2 regions of the Streptomyces sp. NPDC051578 genome follow, and region 1 is predicted to be linked to the other one. Evidence: predicted binding sites of a transcription regulator. Region 1 holds the regulator's gene; the other holds the start of a gene.

Evidence for each region. The regulator HrcA, encoded in region 1, represses chaperone genes, less so after heat shock. The targets are predictions, from matches to a motif close to TTNGCACTCNGNNNNNCNGAGTGCNAA.
Region 2: the regulator HrcA is predicted to act here: its motif matches at 6,676-6,702, upstream of groES (co-chaperone GroES).

Annotation. Positions count from the first base shown of each region.
Region 1 covers NZ_JBITDH010000001.1:685,427-694,764, forward strand. Annotated here, with positions in the region: gene ACIA6C_RS03120 (PhoH family protein) at 1-717, opposite strand, end outside; gene ACIA6C_RS03125 (carbohydrate kinase family protein) at 857-1,954, opposite strand; gene ACIA6C_RS03130 (ribonuclease Z) at 2,125-3,030, opposite strand; gene ACIA6C_RS03135 (histidine triad nucleotide-binding protein) at 3,034-3,393, opposite strand; gene ACIA6C_RS03140 (16S rRNA (uracil(1498)-N(3))-methyltransferase) at 3,491-4,237, opposite strand; gene ACIA6C_RS03145 (nitronate monooxygenase) at 4,234-5,325, opposite strand; gene dnaJ (molecular chaperone DnaJ) at 5,471-6,610, opposite strand; gene hrcA (heat-inducible transcriptional repressor HrcA) at 6,611-7,627, opposite strand; gene ACIA6C_RS03160 (MBL fold metallo-hydrolase) at 7,793-8,518, shown strand; gene ACIA6C_RS03165 (DUF3097 domain-containing protein) at 8,547-9,338, shown strand, end outside.
Region 2 covers NZ_JBITDH010000001.1:1,981,058-1,990,395, reverse strand. Annotated here, with positions in the region: gene ACIA6C_RS08925 (hypothetical protein) at 1-7, shown strand, start outside; gene ACIA6C_RS08920 (hypothetical protein) at 54-671, shown strand; gene ACIA6C_RS08915 (serine hydrolase domain-containing protein) at 738-1,922, opposite strand; gene ACIA6C_RS08910 (methyltransferase domain-containing protein) at 2,006-3,193, opposite strand; gene ACIA6C_RS08905 (polysaccharide deacetylase family protein) at 3,286-4,230, shown strand; gene ACIA6C_RS08900 (polysaccharide deacetylase family protein) at 4,227-5,105, shown strand; gene ACIA6C_RS08895 (FtsW/RodA/SpoVE family cell cycle protein) at 5,133-6,530, opposite strand; gene groES (co-chaperone GroES) at 6,846-7,154, shown strand; gene groL (chaperonin GroEL) at 7,293-8,921, shown strand; gene ACIA6C_RS08880 (ester cyclase) at 9,063-9,338, opposite strand, start outside.

The DNA.
Region 1 (9,338 bases):
CAGCGGCGCGACCTCGATGGTGCCCGCCGCCATCAGGCGGGGGATCGAGTCCGGGTCGAGCATGTCGTGCAGGGCGTCGTACAGCGGGCGCAGGTACGGGTCGATCTTGTCGAACAGGGTGCCCGGCAGGAAGCCGAGGCGCTCGCCCGCTTCGACGGCGGGGCGGGTCAGGATGATCCGGCTGACCTGCTTGGACTGCAGGGCCTGGACCGCCTTGGCCATGGCGAGGTAGGTCTTGCCGGTACCGGCGGGGCCGATGCCGAAGACGATGGTGTTCTTGTCGATGGCGTCGACGTAGCGCTTCTGGTTGAGCGTCTTGGGACGGATGGTCCGGCCGCGGCTGGAGAGGATGTTCTGGGTGAGCACCTCCGCGGGGGTCTCGTCGTGGCCGCTCTCGCCGCCGTTGCCCTTGCCGTTCGCCTTGAGCATGGCGATCGAGCGTTCCACTGCGTCCTCCGTCATCGACTGCCCGGTGCGGAGCACCAGCATCATCTCGTCGAACAGGCGCTGGATCAGGGCGACTTCCACCGCGTCGCCGATCGCGCTGACCTGATTGCCCCGAACATGGATGTCGGCCTTCGGGAAGGCGTTCTCGATGACGCGCAGCAAGGCGTCACCAGAGCCCAGCACGGTCACCATCGGGTGCGTGGCCGGTACGGTGAAGTGGGCTCGCGCCTGCCCCGGCGCTGGGGTACGGGCTGTCGGTGTCTGAGTCATGGGCCGGCACTGTGGCCTGCGCATACCTCCCACTGAGGGGTCGCGCCGATCGTCGACCTCCGGACTACCAAGGGTACGACTCCCCGGCGCCATCCCCGAGGGCTTTTCCGGGCCGTACGAGCGTCTCCCCGGCCGGCGGCTACACGGTGGGCCGGAAGCCGATGGTGGGGACGGCGCGGCGGCGGGGGCCCGGCGGCGCGCCCGGGGGGACCAGGGCGTCCAGGAAGGCGTACCGCTCCCGCAGGTCCGCCGGGGCCGCGCGCCACCAGTGGGAGACCTCCGGCCAGCCCGGGGCCGACAGGGAGCCGCCGAACTCCTGCACCGACAGGGCGGCCGTGAGCCCGGCGAAGGCCAGCCGGTCCGCCAGCGGCCAGCCCGCCAGGGTGCCCGTCACGAAGCCGGCCACGAACACGTCGCCGGCTCCGGTGGGGTCCAGGGCGTCCACCATGATCCCGGGGACCTCCGCCGTCTCCCCCGTGCGGCCGTCCACCGCGCAGGAGCCGTCCGCACCCATGGTCACCACCGCCACCGGCACCTTCTCCGCCAGGGCCCGGGCCGCCGCGCGGGGGCATTCGGTCCGGGTGTAGCGCATGGCTTCGCCCGCGTTCGGCAGGAAGGCCTCGCAGTGCTCCAGGTCCGCCAGGGCCCCGAGGTCCCAGCGGCCGCTCTCGTCCCACCCCACGTCCGCGAAGACCCGCGAACCCTGCTGGGCGGCCTGGGCGATCCACTCCTCGCCGCCGCCCGGGCCCAGCGAGGCCACGGCGGCCCGGGTGCGCGGCGGGCACTGGGGGAAGCGGCCGGGTCCCGTCGGGAGGGGGGCCTCGTGGCCGTGGGAGACCATCGTGCGCTCGCCCTCGTACGCCATGGAGACGGTGACGGGGCTGTGCCAGCCGGGGATCCTGCGGGACATCGACAGGTCGATGCCCTCGCCCTGCTCCAGCGCGTCCCAGCAGTACTCGCCGTAGTGGTCGTCGCCGAAGGCCGCGGCGAGCGAGGTGCGCAGGCCGAGCCGGGCCAGTGCCGCGGCCATGTTGGCGACCCCGCCGGGACTGGAGCCCATGCCGCGGGCCCAGGACTCCGTGCCGCGGACGGGGGCCGAGTCCAGGCCGGTGAAGATGATGTCGAGGAAGACCGTGCCGGTGAGGAAGACGTCGCAGCCCGGTTCTTGGGGATCGCGCACCGGGCCGAGCGGGTCCAGTCTCGCTTCGGGGCTGGTACGGCTTTCCCGATTGGTCACGATGCGCTCCCCTTCCGTGCGTGTGCGGCCGCGATGTGGACGGCTCGCGCCCGGGCCTGCGGCGGACAGTCGTCGTCGGTGCCCGAGCGCGGACGAACCAGAACCCAGTGTGACGTACGTCACCACATGAGCGCTCGGATCCGGCCGTAGCCGAGCGGGCTCGACAGGCCCTAGGCGCGCCTGGGCAGGGCGACCCGTACGAGGTCCGCGGCGATCGTCAGCTCGCCCTCGAACCCGGCCGCGCGCGCCTGCCGCTCGAACTCGGCGGGGTCGGAGTAGCGCTGCGAGAAGTGCGTCAGCACCAGGTGCCGGACCCCCGCGTCCCTGGCCACCCGGGCCGCCTGTCCGGCGGTGAGGTGGCCGTGGTCGGTGGCCAGCGCCACGTCCTCGTCCAGGAACGTCGACTCGATCACCAGCATGTCGCAGTCCTCGGCGAGCGCGTCCACGCCCGCGCACAGCCGGGTGTCCATCACGAAGGCGAAACGCTGTCCCCGCCGGTGCTCGCTGACCTCGTCCAGCGTGACGCCGCCCAGGCTCCCCTCGCGCTGGAGCCGGCCCACGTCCGGCCCCTTGATCCCGTGCCGCGCCAGCAGCTGCGGCACCATCCGGCGCCCGTCGGGCTCGGTGATCCGGTAGCCGAACGACTCCACCGGGTGCGAGAGCCGCCGGGCCTCCAGCGTGTACGGGGGCCCCTGCGCCAGCGTCCCGTCCCCCGCCACCGGCTCCTCGCGCAGCGCCACGGTCTCCCGGTAGGCGGTGGCGTAGCGGAGCCGGTCGAAGAACTTCTGCCCGGAGGCCGGGTAGTGCGCGGTGACGGGGTGCGGGACCTGGTCGAGGTTGATCCGCTGGATCACCCCGGCGAGACCGAGGCTGTGGTCACCGTGAAAGTGGGTGACGCAGATCCGGTTGATGTCGTGCGCGGCGACCCCGGCGCGCAGCATCTGGCGCTGGGTGCCCTCGCCCGGGTCGAAGAGGATGCCCTCGCCGTCCCAGCGCAGCAGGTAGCCGTTGTGGTTACGGGCCCGGGTGGGGACCTGGCTGGCGGTCCCCAGGACCACGAACTCGCGTACGGACACCGGTTATCCGGGGGGCCACTGGAGGCCGCGGCCGCCGAGGACGTGCGCGTGGGCGTGCCAGACGGTCTGGCCCGCCCCGGCGCCGGTGTTGAACACGATCCGGTAGCCGTGGTCGGCGACCTTCTCGTCGGCGGCGATCTGCCCGGCCTCACGGAGCACGTCGGCGGCGGTCTCCGGCTCGGCGGCGGCGAGCGAGGCGGCGTCGGGGTAGTGCGCCTTGGGGATCACGAGGACGTGCGTGGGCGCCTGCGGGTTTATGTCCCGGAAGGCGACGGTCGTCTCGGACTCGCGGACGATCGTCGCCGGGATCTTCCCCTCCACGATCTTGCAGAACAGGCAGTCCGCCTGCGGTTCCCCGGCCATTGCTGCGCCTCTCGTGACGTTGATCGGTCGGGGCATCGTAACCGGCGTCGTGATCCCCCGGCTCATGACCTGCTCGACCGCCTCCGGGCGGGCGGCCTCAGGACCAGCGGCCCGTGCGGGCCAGCAGGACCGCCGTCGCGGCCGTACCGGCGGTGGAGGTGCGCAGCACCGAGGCGCCCAGGCGGTACGGGTGGGCCCCGGCCGCCGCGAAGGCGGCGAGTTCCTCCGGCGAGACCCCGCCCTCGGGGCCGACCACCAGGACGATGGAGCCCTCGGTGGGCAGCTCGGCCGTGGCCAGCGCGCCCGAAGGGGTGTCGCGGTCCTCGTGCAGGACCACGGCCAGGTCGGCTTCGGCGAGCAGCGCCGCCACCTGCTTCGTGGACAGGGCTTCCGCGACCTCCGGGAACCGCACCCGGCGGGACTGCTTGCCCGCCTCCCGGGCGGTGGCGCGCCACTTGGCCAGGGATTTGGCGCCCCGTTCGCCGCGCCACTGGGTGATGCAGCGCGAGGCCTGCCAGGGGACGATGGCGTCCACGCCGGTCTCCGTCATGGTCTCGACGGCGAGCTCGCCGCGGTCGCCCTTGGGCAGGGCCTGCACGACGGTGATCCGGACGGCCGGTTCGGGCTCCTCCTGGACGGACTCCAGGTCCATGACGACGAGGCGGTCCTTGCCCTCGGTGGCCTTGACGACGCCCTCCGACCAGTGGCCGCGCCCGTCGGTGAGGACCACGTCCTCACCGGGGTTCAGCCTTTTCACGGAGACCGCGTGACGGCCCTCCGGGCCGTCCAGCACGAACTCCGGCCCCGCGGGGACCTTGTCGACCACGAACACCGGGGCCGTCATGACGCTCTCCTCATCTGCATGACCTTCAACGCACTCTGTGCCTCGACGAGTTCCGCCGCCAGCACCTCCACCAGTTCCCCCGCCGGCAGCGGCCGCGCCAGCCGGTGGCCCTGCCCCGCCCACAGCGCCATGCCCTGCGGATCCCCGGCGGCGGCCGCCGCCTTGCGCAGTCCCGAGGTCAGGTGGTGGACCTGCGGGTAGGCCGCCGGGGCGTACGGGCCGTGCTCGCGCATGAAGCGGTTGACCAGACCCCGGGCGGGCCTGCCGGAGAAGGCCCGGGTGAGTTCCGTGTGCGGGAACAGCGGGTTGGTCAGCGCCCTCTTGTGCAGGGGGTCGGCGCCGGACTCCGGGCAGGGCAGGAAGGCCGTGCCGAGCTGGACGGCCGCGGCGCCCGCCGCGAGCAGCGCCGCGATCTGCGCGCCGCGCATCACCCCGCCCGCCGCGACGATCGGCAGGGCCACCGCTTCCCGTACCGCCGCGACGAGGACCAGCAGGCCTACGCCCGCCGTGCCGTCGACCTCCGGGTCGTCACGGTGGGTGCCCTGGTGGCCGCCCGCTTCGACGCCCTGGACGCAGACCGCGTCGGCGCCCGCGGCCTCGGCGGTGCGGGCCTCCTCGACGCCGGTCACGGTGACGACGGTGTACGTCCCCGCCTCCCGCAGCCGGGTGAGGACCGCGGCCGGGGGGCAGCCGAAGGTGAAGGACACCACCGGGACGGGGTCTTCGAGCAGGATGGCGAGTTTGGCGTCGTAGCCGTCGTCGCAGCTGCCGACGATGTCGTCCGCCGCCAGGGACACCTCGTACCAGGTCGCCTCGCCGGCCAGCTGCCCCCGGTACGTCTCGACGGCCGCCGGGTCGACGTAGCCGGTCTGCGGCATGAGCAGGTTGACGCCGAAGGGGCGCCGGGTGAGCGCGCGCAGCCGCTTGATCTCCTGGTACATCCCGTCGGCGGTCTTGTAGCCGCCGGCCAGGAAACCGAGCCCGCCCGCCTCGCACACGGCGGCGGCGAGCGGCGGACAGGAGGCACCGCCCGCCATGGGGGCCTGCACGATCGGGTAGGGGGAGAGACCGTTCGGCGCGGTGGACATGCCCTGCATCGTGCCACGTCCGGCGCACCGGGCCGAATCACCGCATTCGCCTGGCATAGTCCGCTTCCCGGCGCGGGCCCGGGAAGGCCGCGAGCCCGGCCGGGGTGTTCCCCGGGCCGGGCTCGTACGCGGTGCGGCGGGCCGGTCAGCGGCCGTTGAACGCGTCCTTGAGGCGGCTGAACAGACCCTGCTGGCCCGGCGCGAACTGGCCCATCGGCCGCTCCTCGCCACGCAGCTTCGCCAGCTGGCGCAGCAGCTCCTCCTGCTGGGCGTCCAGCTTGCCCGGGGTGGTGACCTCGACGTGGACGATCAGGTCGCCCCGGCCGCCGCCGCGCAGGTGCGTGACGCCGCGGCCGTGCAGCGGGATGGCCTGACCGGATCCGGTGCCGGGCCGGATGTCGATCTCCTCCAGCCCGTCCAGCGTCTCCAGCGGGCACTTGGTGCCCAGGGCCGCCGCCGTCATGGGGATGGTGACCGTGCAGTGCAGGTCGTCCCCGCGCCGCTGGAAGGTCGGGTGCGCCAGCTCGTGGATCTCCACGTACAGGTCGCCGGCGGGGCCGCCGCCGGGGCCGACCTCACCCTCCCCGGCCAGCTGGATCCGGGTGCCGTTCTCGACACCGGCCGGGATCTTGACGGTGAGGCTGCGGCGGGAGCGCACCCGGCCGTCGCCCGCGCACTCGGGGCACGGGGTCGGGACGACGGTGCCGAAGCCCTGGCACTGCGGGCAGGGCCGCGAGGTCATGACCTGGCCCAGGAAGGACCGGGTGACCTGCGAGACCTCGCCGCGGCCGCGGCACATGTCACACGTCTGCGCGGAGGTGCCGGGGGCGGCGCCCTCACCGGAGCAGGTGGTGCAGACGACGGCCGTGTCGACCTGGATCTCCTTGGTCGTCCCGAAGGCCGCCTCGTCCAGCTCCAGGTCCAGGCGGATCATGGCGTCCTGGCCGCGGCGCGTGCGCGAGCGCGGTCCGCGCTGCGAGGCCTGGCCGAAGAAGGCGTCCATGATGTCGGAGAAGTTGCCGAAGCCGCCCGCCCCGAAGCCGCCCGCGCCGCCGCCACCGCCCGAGGAGGACAGCGGGTCGCCGCCGAGGTCGTAGACCTGCTTCTTCTGCGGGTCCGAGAGGACCTCGTAGGCCGCGTTGATCTCCTTGAAGCGCTCCTGCGTCTTCGGGTCCGGATTCACATCCGGGTGGAGTTCACGCGCCAGGCGACGGAAAGCCTTCTTGATCTCGTCCTGCGATGCGTCGCGGCGCACGCCGAGAACGGCGTAGTAGTCCGTGGCCACTTACGACTCCGCCAGGATCTGTCCGACGTAACGTGCCACTGCGCGTACCGCTCCCATCGTTCCGGGGTAGTCCATGCGGGTCGGTCCGACCACGCCGAGTTTGGCGACTGTTTCGCCGCCCGAACCGTAACCGACCGAGACGACGGACGTGGAGTTCAGTCCCTCGTAGGCATTCTCATGCCCGATCTTCACGGCGACCCCCGACTCACTGGCCTCGCCCAGCAGCTTGAGGAGCACGACCTGCTCCTCCAGCGCTTCCAGCACCGGCCTGATCGTCAGGGGGAAGTCATGTCCGAAGCGCGTGAGGTTGGCGGTACCGCCGATCATCAGCCGTTCCTCCGCCTCCTCCACCAGCGTCTCCCTCAAGGTCGCGAGGACGGCCTTGACCGTCGCCCGGTCCTCGGCCTCGAAGGACTCCGGGAGGTCTTGCACGAGCGGCGGTACGTCGGTGAACCGACGGCCGACGACCCGGCTGTTCAGGCGCGCCCGCAAGTCGGCGAGCGAGGTCTCCGCGAACGGGGTCTGGCAGTCGACGAGCCGCTGCTCGACCCGCCCGGTGTCGGTGATCAGTACGAGCATCAGGCGCGCGGGCGCCAGGGAGAGCAGCTCCACGTGCCGGACGGTGGAGCGGGTCAGGCTCGGGTACTGGACGACGGCGACCTGCCGGGTGAGCTGCGCGAGCAGCCGTACGGTGCGCCCCACGACGTCGTCGAGGTCGACGGCGCCGTCGAGGAAGTTCTGGATGGCCCGGCGCTCGGGCGTCGACAGCGGTTTGACCCCCGCCAGCTTGTCGACGAAGAGCCGGTAGCCCTTGTCGGTGGGGATGCGGCCGGCGCTGGTGTGGGGCTGGGCGATGTAGCCCTCTTCCTCCAGCAGGGCCATGTCGTTGCGTACCGTCGCCGGGGAGACGCCGAGCCGGTGGCGCTCGGTGAGCGCCTTGGAGCCGACCGGCTCCTCCGTCCCCACGTAGTCCTGGACGATGGCGCGCAATACTTCGAGCCTGCGTTCGCTGAGCACTCGTGCACACCTCCAGTGCGGTGGGTCGTCGCTGCGGTCGTTTTTCGGCCGGCCCGGGACGGGCCGCTGGCACTCTGCGCTTCCGAGTGCCAGACATCCCCCGGCCAGTGTACGGCCGGGTAGTACGCCGCGGGCAAGGGCGGCCCGCCAGGGTAGCGTCCCCGCATGGACGTACGTTGGGAAGAGGCGGGCTGGGAACGGCTGACCGGGCGGTCCGGAAGGCGCCGACTGCCGGTGTGGGACTGCACGGTGGGGCTGGTGGTGGGCGATGAGTCGGTGCTTCTGGTCGACCCCGGCTCCTGCGTCCGCGAAGGCACGGCGCTGCGGGCGGAGGCGGAGCGGCTGACCGGTCGCCACGTGACCCATATCGCATTCACGCACGGACATTTCGACCACGTCCTCGGCGGCTCCGCCTTCCCGGAGGCGGAGTTCTACGGCGCGGTCGGCCTGGACACGCACCTCGCGCTGGACCGCGACGAGCTGCGGCAGGACGCGGTCCGGCAGGGACTGGAGCCGGTGGAGGCCGCCGAAGCGGCACGGGCGCTACCGCTGCCCCGGCACCTGGTGTCGGGCGAATGGACGCTGGAGCTGGGCGGGGTGCAGGTGCTGCTGGCGAACGTCGGGCCGGGGCACACCCGGCACGACCTGGCGGTCTTCGTGCCCGGCGAGCGCGAGGTCGTCTTCTGCGGCGACCTCGTGGAGGAGTCGGGCGAACCCCAGGCGGGCCCGGACGCGGTGCCGGCGCGGTGGCCTGCGGCGCTGGACCGGCTGCTCTCGCTCGGCGGGGACGACGCGCTGTACGTGCCGGGTCACGGAGCGGTGGTGGACGCGGGCTTCGTGCGTGGGCAACGCGCCACACTGGCGGGCCGGTTCGGCGTGTCGGACGCGTGAGCGCGGGCTCTTGCGTACCGTCGGCCGGATGCGTGAGTACTCCCCCGATCTGACCCCGCAGTGGAAACGCGCCAAGGCCGTGCCCCAGGTGGCGGCCGACCCCGGCCTGGTGGTGGAGGTGGCGGGCACCGACTTCTGCGGCGCGGTGGTGGGCTGCGAGGCGGGCACGGTGACCCTGGAGGACCGCTTCGGCAAGCGCCGCGCGTTCCCGCTGGAGCCGCGCGGGTTCCTCCTGGACGGCGCGGTGGTCACCCTGACCCGCCCGGCCCGCGCGGCGGCGGTGCCCACGCGGACGGCGTCGGGCTCGGTGGCCGTCCCCGGGGCGCGGGCCCGGGTGGCGCGGGCGGGGCGGATCTACGTCGAGGGCCGCCACGACGCGGAGCTGGTGGAGCGGGTCTGGGGCGACGACCTGCGGATCGAGGGGGTGGTCGTGGAGTACCTGGAGGGCATCGACGACCTCCCCGCCATCGTGGCGGACTTCGCCCCGGCGCCGGACGCCCGCCTGGGCGTGCTGGTCGACCACCTGGTGCCGGGTACGAAGGAGTCCCGCATCGCGGCGTCGGTGACGTCCCCGCACGTGCTGGTGGTGGGCCACCCGTACGTGGACGTCTGGCAGGCGGTGAAGCCGTCGGCCCTGGGCATCCCGGCCTGGCCGGTGATCCCGCCGGGCCAGGACTGGAAGACGGGCATCTGCCGCGCGCTCGGCTGGCCCCCGAACACGGGCGCGGCCTGGCAGCACATCCTGTCCCGCGTCACGTCCTACAAGGACCTCGACCCCACCCTCCTGGGCGCGGTGGAACACCTCATCGACCACGTCACG
Region 2 (9,338 bases), 1.3 Mb from region 1:
CGGCTGAGCGCCGGTCGAGTGACCCTGTATCAGGTCCTCGTACGGTCATGTGCATGCCTCGTCATGACCTGCCGCCCCCGCCGCCGCCCGCGCACCTGCGGGAGTGGCTGGACGAGTCCGTCGTACGCGCCGAGCGCGCGCGCTTCCTCCAGGAACTGGCCCGGCGCATCCTCGCCCCGGGCCGGCTGCTGTCGCTCTGGGCGGTGGCAGCCGTCTTCGCCCTCGGCTGGAGCTTCATCGGCATGGCCCTGATGGCGATCGAAAGCCACGACCCGCTCTCGTACCTCCTCGGGGCCGTCTTCGGCGCGCTCGGCACGGCCGTGCTGGTGCCGGCCGGGATCTGGTTCGCCAAGGGCGCCGAACGGGACCGGCAGCTGCGCCGGCTGCTGTGCGCCTGGGCCGAATCCGACCGCGACCCGGCCGCGGCGGCCCTGGTGCGCGCGCCGTGGCGCAGCCTGACCTGGCTGCTCGCCTCCTTCGCCCTCGGCGCGGTCGGGCTGTGGGTGACGTTCGGGACGGCGGTCGAGGCGCGGCCGGGCGAGGTGACGAACGGCGAGGTCACCTACCTCATGGGGCTCGGCCTGATCCTGTGGGTCACCGCCCTCCTCGGTCTCGGCAAGGCCGGCGCGCACCACCGCTGGACCGTGCGCGCCTTCGGCGAGAGGGCCTGAGGGCTGCCCCGCGGCCCCCGCGGCCCCCGCGGCCCCCGCGGGCGCCGCGTGACCGAGGGACGGCCCTCAGGAGGACGGCGCCGGAACCGACCACAGGTGGTCCGGGACCGCGATCCGCGTGACCGTCTTGCCGATGAGGTTGCTCAGGCTCCCGGTGTCCTTGTCGATGTCGGAGTTCACGATGACCACCATGACCACGCCCTGCTGCGGATGCCGGACGGCGATCGTCTCGTAGCCGGGCAGCTCGCCGTTGTGCCCGACCCAGCCGTTGACGTCGAGGACCCCCAGCCCGTAGCGCACGCCCGGGAGGCCGGTCGGCAGGGCCTCCATGCGCTGCGCCTGCGTCCCCGGCTCCAGCAGCCGCTTGCCGTCGGGCAGTTTCCCGCCGGTCAGCGCGGGGACCCAGGTGCGCAGGTCGTCGAGGGTGGAGGTCATCGCACCGGCCGCCCAGCCCCAGGAGGGGTTCCACCGGGAGGCGTCGAGCACCTTCCCGCCGGGCGTCCCGGCGACCGTGTAGCCGTGGACGTACGGGCTCGGGATCTCGGCGCCCTTCGGGAGCGCCGTGTCCTTGAGCCCCACGGGCTCCAGCACGTGGTCACGCAGGTAGCCGGAGAGGTCCTGCCCGCCGAGCTTCTCCACGAGCAGTCCGAGCAGCACGGTGTTGGTGTTGGAGTACTCCCACCGGGCGCCGGGCGGGAACCGGGCCGGGTGCCGGAACGCCACGTCGAGCAGCTCCTGGGGCTTCCAGGAACGGGTGGGGTGGGCGCGCAGCTCGGCCTGCCAGGCCTCGTCGGAGGGGTAGTTGTAGAGGCCGCTGCGCATGGCGGCGAGCTGGCGGATGGTGATCCGGCCGCCACCCGGCACCCCGTCGAGGTACTTCGAGACGGGGTCGTCGAGGCGGAGCCTGCCCCGGTCCACGAGCTGGAGCACCGCGGTGACGGTGAAGCTCTTGGTGACGCTGCCGATCCGGGTGTGGAGGCCGGGCTCCATCGGGGCGCCCGTCGCGGTGTCGGCGGTGCCGAAGGAGCGTACGTACGAGCCGTGGCCGCGGTCGAACCACAGCCCGACGGTGACCCCCGGGATGCCTTCCTCCTTCATGGCGGCCGTGACCGCGTCGTCGATCCGCCGCGCGGTGGCCGGATCGACGCCGGCCCGTCCCGGGGCCTCCGCGGCGGGGGCCTGCCCCGCGCACAGGGCCGTCAGCAGCAGGGAAGCGGCCGCCATCGCGGGGACGGCCCGGAAGCTGCGCATGGCGCACCACCTCTGAACGACCGGGGCCCCGAGGCTGACCCTCCCAGCCTATGAACCCGGCGCCCGCCCGGCGACCGGGCCGTTCACGGCCCTTCCACGGGCGCCCCGATCAGCATCGAGGGAGCACCGGCGACGCGGGTCAGGATCACCGTCGCCGAATGCGGGCCCTGGGGCTTGACCTTCTTGCGCAGTTCCTCCGGCTCGATGGCCGAACCGCGCTTCTTCACGGTCAGGACGCCGACGCCGCGCTCGCGCAGCAGCGCCCTCAGCTTCTTCAAGCCGAAGGGCAGCACGTCGGTGATCTCGTACGCGGTCGCGTACGGGGTCGCGCGCAGCTCGTCCGCGGTGATGTAGGCGATGGTCGGGTCGATCAGGCGGCCGCCCAGCTGCTCGGCGACCTCCGCGACGAGATGGGCGCGGATCACGGCGCCGTCGGGCTCGTACAGGTACCGGCCCACCGGCCCCGCCTCGGGGTCCGGCAGCGGATCGGCGGTGCGCAGCGCGCGCGGCCCCGGCAGCAGCGTGGCCCGTACGCTGCCGGGCTCCGTCCCGAACCACAGCACGGCCTCCTTCACGTCCCCCTGGTCGGAGATCCACTCGGCCTCGGCCTCCGCCGGGACGGCCTCGTGCGGGATCCCGGGGGCGATCTTGATGGCGGCGTACGGGGCGCTGCGCGCGGCCGCGACGGCCCAGGACAGCGGCGGCGAGTAGCTCTCGGGGTCGAAGATCCGGCCCCGGCCGCCGCGCCGGGCCGGGTCGATGAAGACGGCGTCGTAACCGGCGGTGTCGACGGTCGTCACGTCCGCCTCCCGGACCTCGATCAGGTCCGCCAGCCCCAGCGCCTCGGCGTTGGCCCGGGCGACGGCCACCGTCAGCGGGTCGTGGTCCACCGCCAGCACCCGGATGCCCAGCCGGGCCAGGGCCAGGGCGTCCCCGCCGATGCCGCAGCACAGGTCCGCGACGCTGCGTACGCCGAGGGCCGCGAGCCGGCCGGCGCGGTAGGCCGCGACGGAGGCGCGGGTGGCCATCTCGCCGCCCCCGGGGGTGAAGTACATGCGGAAGGCGTCCTCGGCCCCGAACTTCACGGCCGCCCGCTGCCTGAGGCGGGCCTGCCCGAGCGCGGTGGAGACCAGGGCGGCGGGGTGCTCGCGGCGCAGCCGGGTCGCCACGGCCAGCTCCTGGGCGGCGTCGTAGTCGTGGAGCGAGTCGAGGAGGGCGCGCCCCTCGGGGGTGAGCAGGGCGGCGAAGTCTTCGGGGGTCACGCGGTCCATTGTCGGCCAGTGTGGGCCAGTCGATGGAAGGTCGAGCTCCGCTCGCGGTGTCTGCCGGGGCCCGGGGGAGTGTCCTGGGAGTATCCGTCGCTATGCAGCCTGTACGACAAAAGGGAAATAAGACGCAACAAGGTCATCGGCCCGCGGCGCGTCCGCTCGGCCGGTACGGGGTGGCCCTCGCCGCGCTGCTGGTCGCCGCGCTGGGCACCGCATGCGGCTCCTCGAACCCGCCGGCCACCAAGCCCAAGGGCGGCACCGGCGCCGAAGGCTCGGGCGCCGCGGGCGCGCTCGCCAACCCCGCCGAGCAGCAGAAGGCCGCCCAGCAAGCCCGGATCGCCGCCGCGAAGAAGTGGAAACTGGCCAAGCCGCCGCTGACCGCCCCGCCCGCGCCCAAGACGAAGCCGGAGATCACCACCCGCGACGGCTTCGAGGTCGAAGGCCAGGAGGACCTGCCGCCCGTCTTCACCACGGTCCCCACCGAGGACAAGGTCGTCTTCCTGACGATCGACGACGGCGCCGAGAAGGACCCCGAGTTCCTCAAGATGATGAAGGAGCTCCACCTCCCCTACACGGCGTTCCTCAGCGACTACCTGGTCCGGGACAACTACCCGTACTTCAAGGAGATGCAGGCCGCGGGCGTCACCCTGAACAACCACACGCTCAACCACCGCTACCTGCCGGCCCTCGACTACGAACAGCAGCGCGAGGAGATCTGCGGCCAGCAGGACACCATCCAGAAGCAGTTCGGCAAGCGGCCGACACTCTTCCGGCCCCCCTACGGCAACTACAACCAGGACACGCTGCGCGCGGCGAAGTCCTGCGGCATCAAGGCCGTCCCGCTGTGGAACGCCGAGGCGTTCGTGAACCGGATGGATTACCGTGAATGGGACCGGGACCTCCACCCCGGCGACATCATCCTCACGCACTTCCGGGGCCGGGACGACTGGAAGGGCACGATGCCTGACATGATCCGTCATGTCATGAAGACCGTCACGGACAAGGGATACGCCGTGGCTCGCCTGGAGGACTACTTGTGAAGTACGCGCGCCGGTTGATAGCCGGGACGCTCGCAGCCGGCGCGCTCGCGCTGTCCCTGTCGGGGTGCGGGAACAGCGTGGACCCCATCGAACGACTGGGCCGCAAGACCAAGCAGGAGGCGGGGAAGCCGTCGGCCTCCCCGTCCACCGCCGCCTCGTCCCCGGCGCCGGCGGCCTCGGCGGACGACGCGTACCGCAAGTGGGGGCTGACGGCCCCGGTCCAGTACGCGCCGAAGCCCGCCCAGAAGCCGCAGCTCCCCAAGGCCGCGCCGGGCAAGCCGGCCGTCATAGACCGAATACCCGTCGCGCCGACCGACAAGGTCGTCTTCCTGACCTTCGACGACGGCGCGGAGAAGGACCCGCAGTTCCTCAAGATGGCGGCCGACCTCAAGCTGCCGATCAGCATGTTCCTCACGGACAACGTGGCCTCGTCCGACTACGGCCACTTCCAGACGCTGCGCGACAACGGCAGCGGCAGCACGATAAACAACCACACGCTGACCCACCCCAACCTGCGCACGCTGGACTTCGCGGCGCAGAAGAGGGAGATATGCGGTCAGCAGGAACGCCTGGAGAAGCGCTTCGGTACCAAACCGACCCGCTTCCGGCCGCCGTTCGGCAACTACAACGACAACACCCTCAAGGCCGCCTCCGAGTGCGGCATCTCCCAGGTCATCCTGTGGCGCGTGTCGATGCAGATCACCGGCTTCCAGTACGCCGAGGGCTCCGCGCTCCGCCCGGGCGACATCATCCTCGCCCACTTCCGCGGCCCGGCGGAACTCAAGGGCGAAACCGAAACCAAGATGACCGCCAACATGCTCACCCGCATCCAGGAACAGGGCTTCAAGATCGCCCGCCTGGAGGACTACCTGTAGGGGCGGAGCATCCCGCCCCGGGACCCCCTACACCCCCGCCCCCGCCGGCGTCAGCCCCGCCTCCGCCGGGTCGTGGGCATCCGCCTCGCGTTGGCGTTCCGCGCTGTCGCTGATGCGGAGCAGCAGGGCGATCATGAGCCAGTTGGCCAGGAGGGACGAGCCGCCCTTCGCCAGGAAGGGCAGGGCCTTGCCCGTCAGGGGGATCAGGCCCGTGACGCCGCCCGCGACCACGAACACCTGGAGCGCCAGCGCCGCCGCCAGCCCCACCGCCAGGAGCTTGCCGAACGGGTCCCGCGCCGCCAGCGCCATCCGCAGGCCCCGCTGGACGAGGAGCGCGTAGATCAGCAGGACCGCCATCACCCCCGCGAGGCCGAGCTCCTCGCCCACGGTGGTCAGGATGAAGTCGCTGCGCCCCGCGAACTTGATCAGCTCGGGGTGGCCCATGCCGAGTCCGGTGCCGGTGATGCCGCCCGTGCCGAAGCTGAACAGCGCCTGCGCCGACTGGTCGGAGGTGACGCCCGACGGCCGGTCCTTCCAGTAGTAGGACAGCGGGTTGAGCCAGGCCGCCACGCGCGCCTTGACGTGCGGCTCGGTCGAGCCCACCACGAAGGCGCCGCCCGCCGCCATGACCAGGCCGCAGACGATCCAGCTGGTGCGTTCCGTGGCGACGTACAGCATCACCACGAACACGCCGAAGAAGATCAGCGACGTACCGAGGTCCCGTTCGAAGACGAGCACCAGCAGCGACAGGACCCAGACGGTGACGATCGGCCCGAGCTGCCGCATCGGCGGCAGCCGCATCCCCAGGAACTTGCGGCCCGTCAGGGCCAGCGAGTCCCGGTGGACGACCAGGTAGCCCGCGAAGAAGACCGCGATCATGATCTTCACGAACTCGCCCGGCTGGAGCGAGAACCCGAACAGGATGATCCAGCGCTTCGCCCCGTAGGTGTCCGCGCCGAAGAAGGCCGGCGCGATGAGCAGCACCAGCGCGACGGCCATCGTGAGGTAGATGAAGCGCTGCAGCAGTCTGTGGTCGCGCAGCAGCGCCACCACCAGCAGGCAGGCGGCGACCCCGACCACCGTCCACATCAGCTGACCGGGGGCGTTCGCGTCGGATCCGTAGCGCTCGATGTACCCCTGGTCGAGGCGGTTGATGAGGACGAGCCCGAGCCCGGTCAGCAGCATGGCCAGCGGGAAGATCAGCGGATCCGCGTACGGCGCGAAGCGGCGGATGCCCAGGTGCCCCACCAGCGACAGCAGCGTCAGGCTGATGGTGAAGCCGGTGAGCTTCGGCGGCAGTGCGCCGTTCATCGCCAGACCTGCCGCGGCATGACCGAAAACGGCGATGCCGGTGACGAGGACGAGCAGCAATGCTTCGGTACGACGGCGCGCGCCGGCCACCGTCAGCGGCCTCAGACCCCGCACGGGATGCCTTCACCGCCGGTATTAGGGCGTTTTATCTTCATATCCACTACGACGAGGAAGCCCTGACGATGGTTCCTGGAAGGCCCGCCCGGCGCCGTCCGGGGCCGTTCGGAGGGGGGTGATCCGCAATCCGTCGGGTGGTGTGTTGGCACTCCGCTTGACCGAGTGCTAATCGCCGGAATAGTCTCGCACCTGGCACTCGCCCCCGGTGAGTGCCAACACAGCGACAGGCAGGTCCGGCACCCGCGACGACGGATCGACCTGGTCGCCACCTCAGACAGTTAACCCCGGATCTCCGAAGGGGGAGGTCGGATCGTGACGACCGCCAGCTCCAAGGTTGCCATCAAGCCGCTTGAGGACCGCATTGTGGTCCAGCCGCTCGACGCCGAGCAGACCACGGCCTCCGGCCTGGTCATCCCGGACACCGCGAAGGAGAAGCCCCAGGAGGGCGTCGTCCTTGCGGTCGGTCCGGGTCGCTTCGAGGACGGCCAGCGTCTCCCGCTGGACGTCAGCGTCGGCGACATCGTGCTGTACAGCAAGTACGGCGGCACCGAAGTGAAGTACAGCGGCGAGGAGTACCTCGTCCTCTCGGCCCGCGACGTGCTCGCGATCGTCGAGAAGTAAGCCACTTCTCCAGTTTTGCTTTGAGCTGCGCCCCTGGTCACCCTGCTGATGCCGGGGGGCTAGGGGCGTAGTTCGTTCTAGGCGGTGGCGGTCGCGGTGAGCGGCCGAGGATCGCAACGAGAGGACTGAACCGCTCCCATGCCGAAGATTCTGAAGTTCGACGAGGACGCCCGTCGCGCCCTTGAGCGCGGTGTGAACAAGCTTGCCGACACGGTGAAGGTGACGATCGGCCCCAAGGGCCGCAACGTCGTCATCGACAAGAAGTTCGGCGCGCCCACCATCACCAACGACGGTGTCACCATCGCCCGCGAGGTCGAGCTGGACGACCCGTACGAGAACCTGGGCGCCCAGCTCGTGAAGGAGGTGGCGACCAAGACCAACGACATCGCGGGTGACGGCACCACCACCGCCACCGTGCTGGCCCAGGCGCTGGTCCGCGAGGGTCTGCGCAACGTCGCCGCCGGCGCCTCCCCGGCCGCCCTCAAGAAGGGCATCGACGCCGCCGTCAAGGCCGTGTCCCAGGAGCTCCTCGCGACCGCCCGCCCGATCGAGGACAAGTCCGACATCGCCGCGGTGGCCGCGCTCTCCGCGCAGGACCAGCAGGTCGGCGAGCTCATCGCCGAGGCGATGGACAAGGTCGGCAAGGACGGTGTCATCACCGTCGAGGAGTCCAACACCTTCGGCCTGGAGCTGGAGTTCACCGAGGGCATGGCCTTCGACAAGGGCTACCTCTCGCCGTACATGGTCTCCGACCAGGAGCGTATGGAGGCCGTCCTCGACGACCCGTACATCCTGATCAACCAGGGCAAGATCTCCTCCATCCAGGACCTCCTGCCGCTGCTGGAGAAGGTCATCCAGGCCGGCGCCTCCAAGCCGCTGCTGATCATCGCCGAGGACGTCGAGGGCGAGGCCCTCTCGACCCTGGTCGTCAACAAGATCCGTGGCACCTTCAACGCCGTCGCCGTCAAGGCCCCCGGCTTCGGTGACCGCCGCAAGGCGATGCTCCAGGACATGGCCACCCTCACCGGTGCCACCGTCATCGCCGAGGAGGTCGGCCTCAAGCTCGACCAGGCCGGTCTGGACGTCCTCGGTACCGCGCGCCGCGTGACCATCACCAAGGACGACACCACCATCGTCGACGGTGGCGGCAGCTCCGACGAGGTCCTCGGCCGCGTCAACCAGATCAAGGCCGAGATCGAGTCCACGGACTCCGACTGGGACCGCGAGAAGCTGCAGGAGCGCCTGGCGAAGCTCGCCGGCGGCGTCTGCGTCATCAAGGTCGGCGCCGCCACCGAGGTGGAGCTCAAGGAGAAGAAGCACCGCCTCGAGGACGCCATCTCGGCGACCCGCGCCGCGGTCGAGGAGGGCATCGTCTCCGGCGGTGGCTCCTCCCTCGTCCACGCCGTGAAGGTGCTGGAGGGCAACCTCGGCCTCTCCGGCGACGAGGCCACCGGTGTCTCCGTCGTCCGCCGTGCCGCCGTCGAGCCGCTGCGCTGGATCGCCGAGAACGCGGGCCTCGAGGGCTACGTCATCACCGCCAAGGTCGCCGAGCTCGACAAGGGCCAGGGCTTCAACGCCGCGACCGGCGAGTACGGCGACCTGGTGAAGGCCGGCGTCATCGACCCGGTCAAGGTCACCCGTTCCGCGCTGGAGAACGCCGCTTCCATCGCCTCCCTGCTGCTCACGACCGAGACCCTGGTCGTCGAGAAGCCGGCCGAGGAAGAGGCCGACGCCGGTCACGGCCACGGTCACGGCCACAGCCACTGACCACGTCAGAGCTGAGCTGAACCGGGGAAGCCCCGGTTCCCGCCGCTGCGAAGCGGTGGGGACCGGGGCTTTCCCGTGCCGTGGGGCGGGCTGTGCGCAACCCCGTGTGCCGTGGGGCGCGCCGTGGACACCCCGTGTGCGTCACATGCCCATGTCCTGGGTGGTGCTGCGCGAGGCCATGCCCGTGTTCATGCCCAGCTGGCGCATCAGGCCGGGGGCGTCGTAGTACCACCAGCCCTCCGCGACCTGGCCGTTCTCGATCCGGAAGGTGGTGCAGCCCGCCATGCTGACCTCCTGTCCCGTCGAGGGGGCCCCCATGAACTCGCCCTTCTGCCTGCCGGTCCAGTTCCACAGGGTGGTGACGCAGTCGCCTTCGGCGATCTGGCGGTGCAGGTCGAAGGTGAAGTCGAAGGCGTC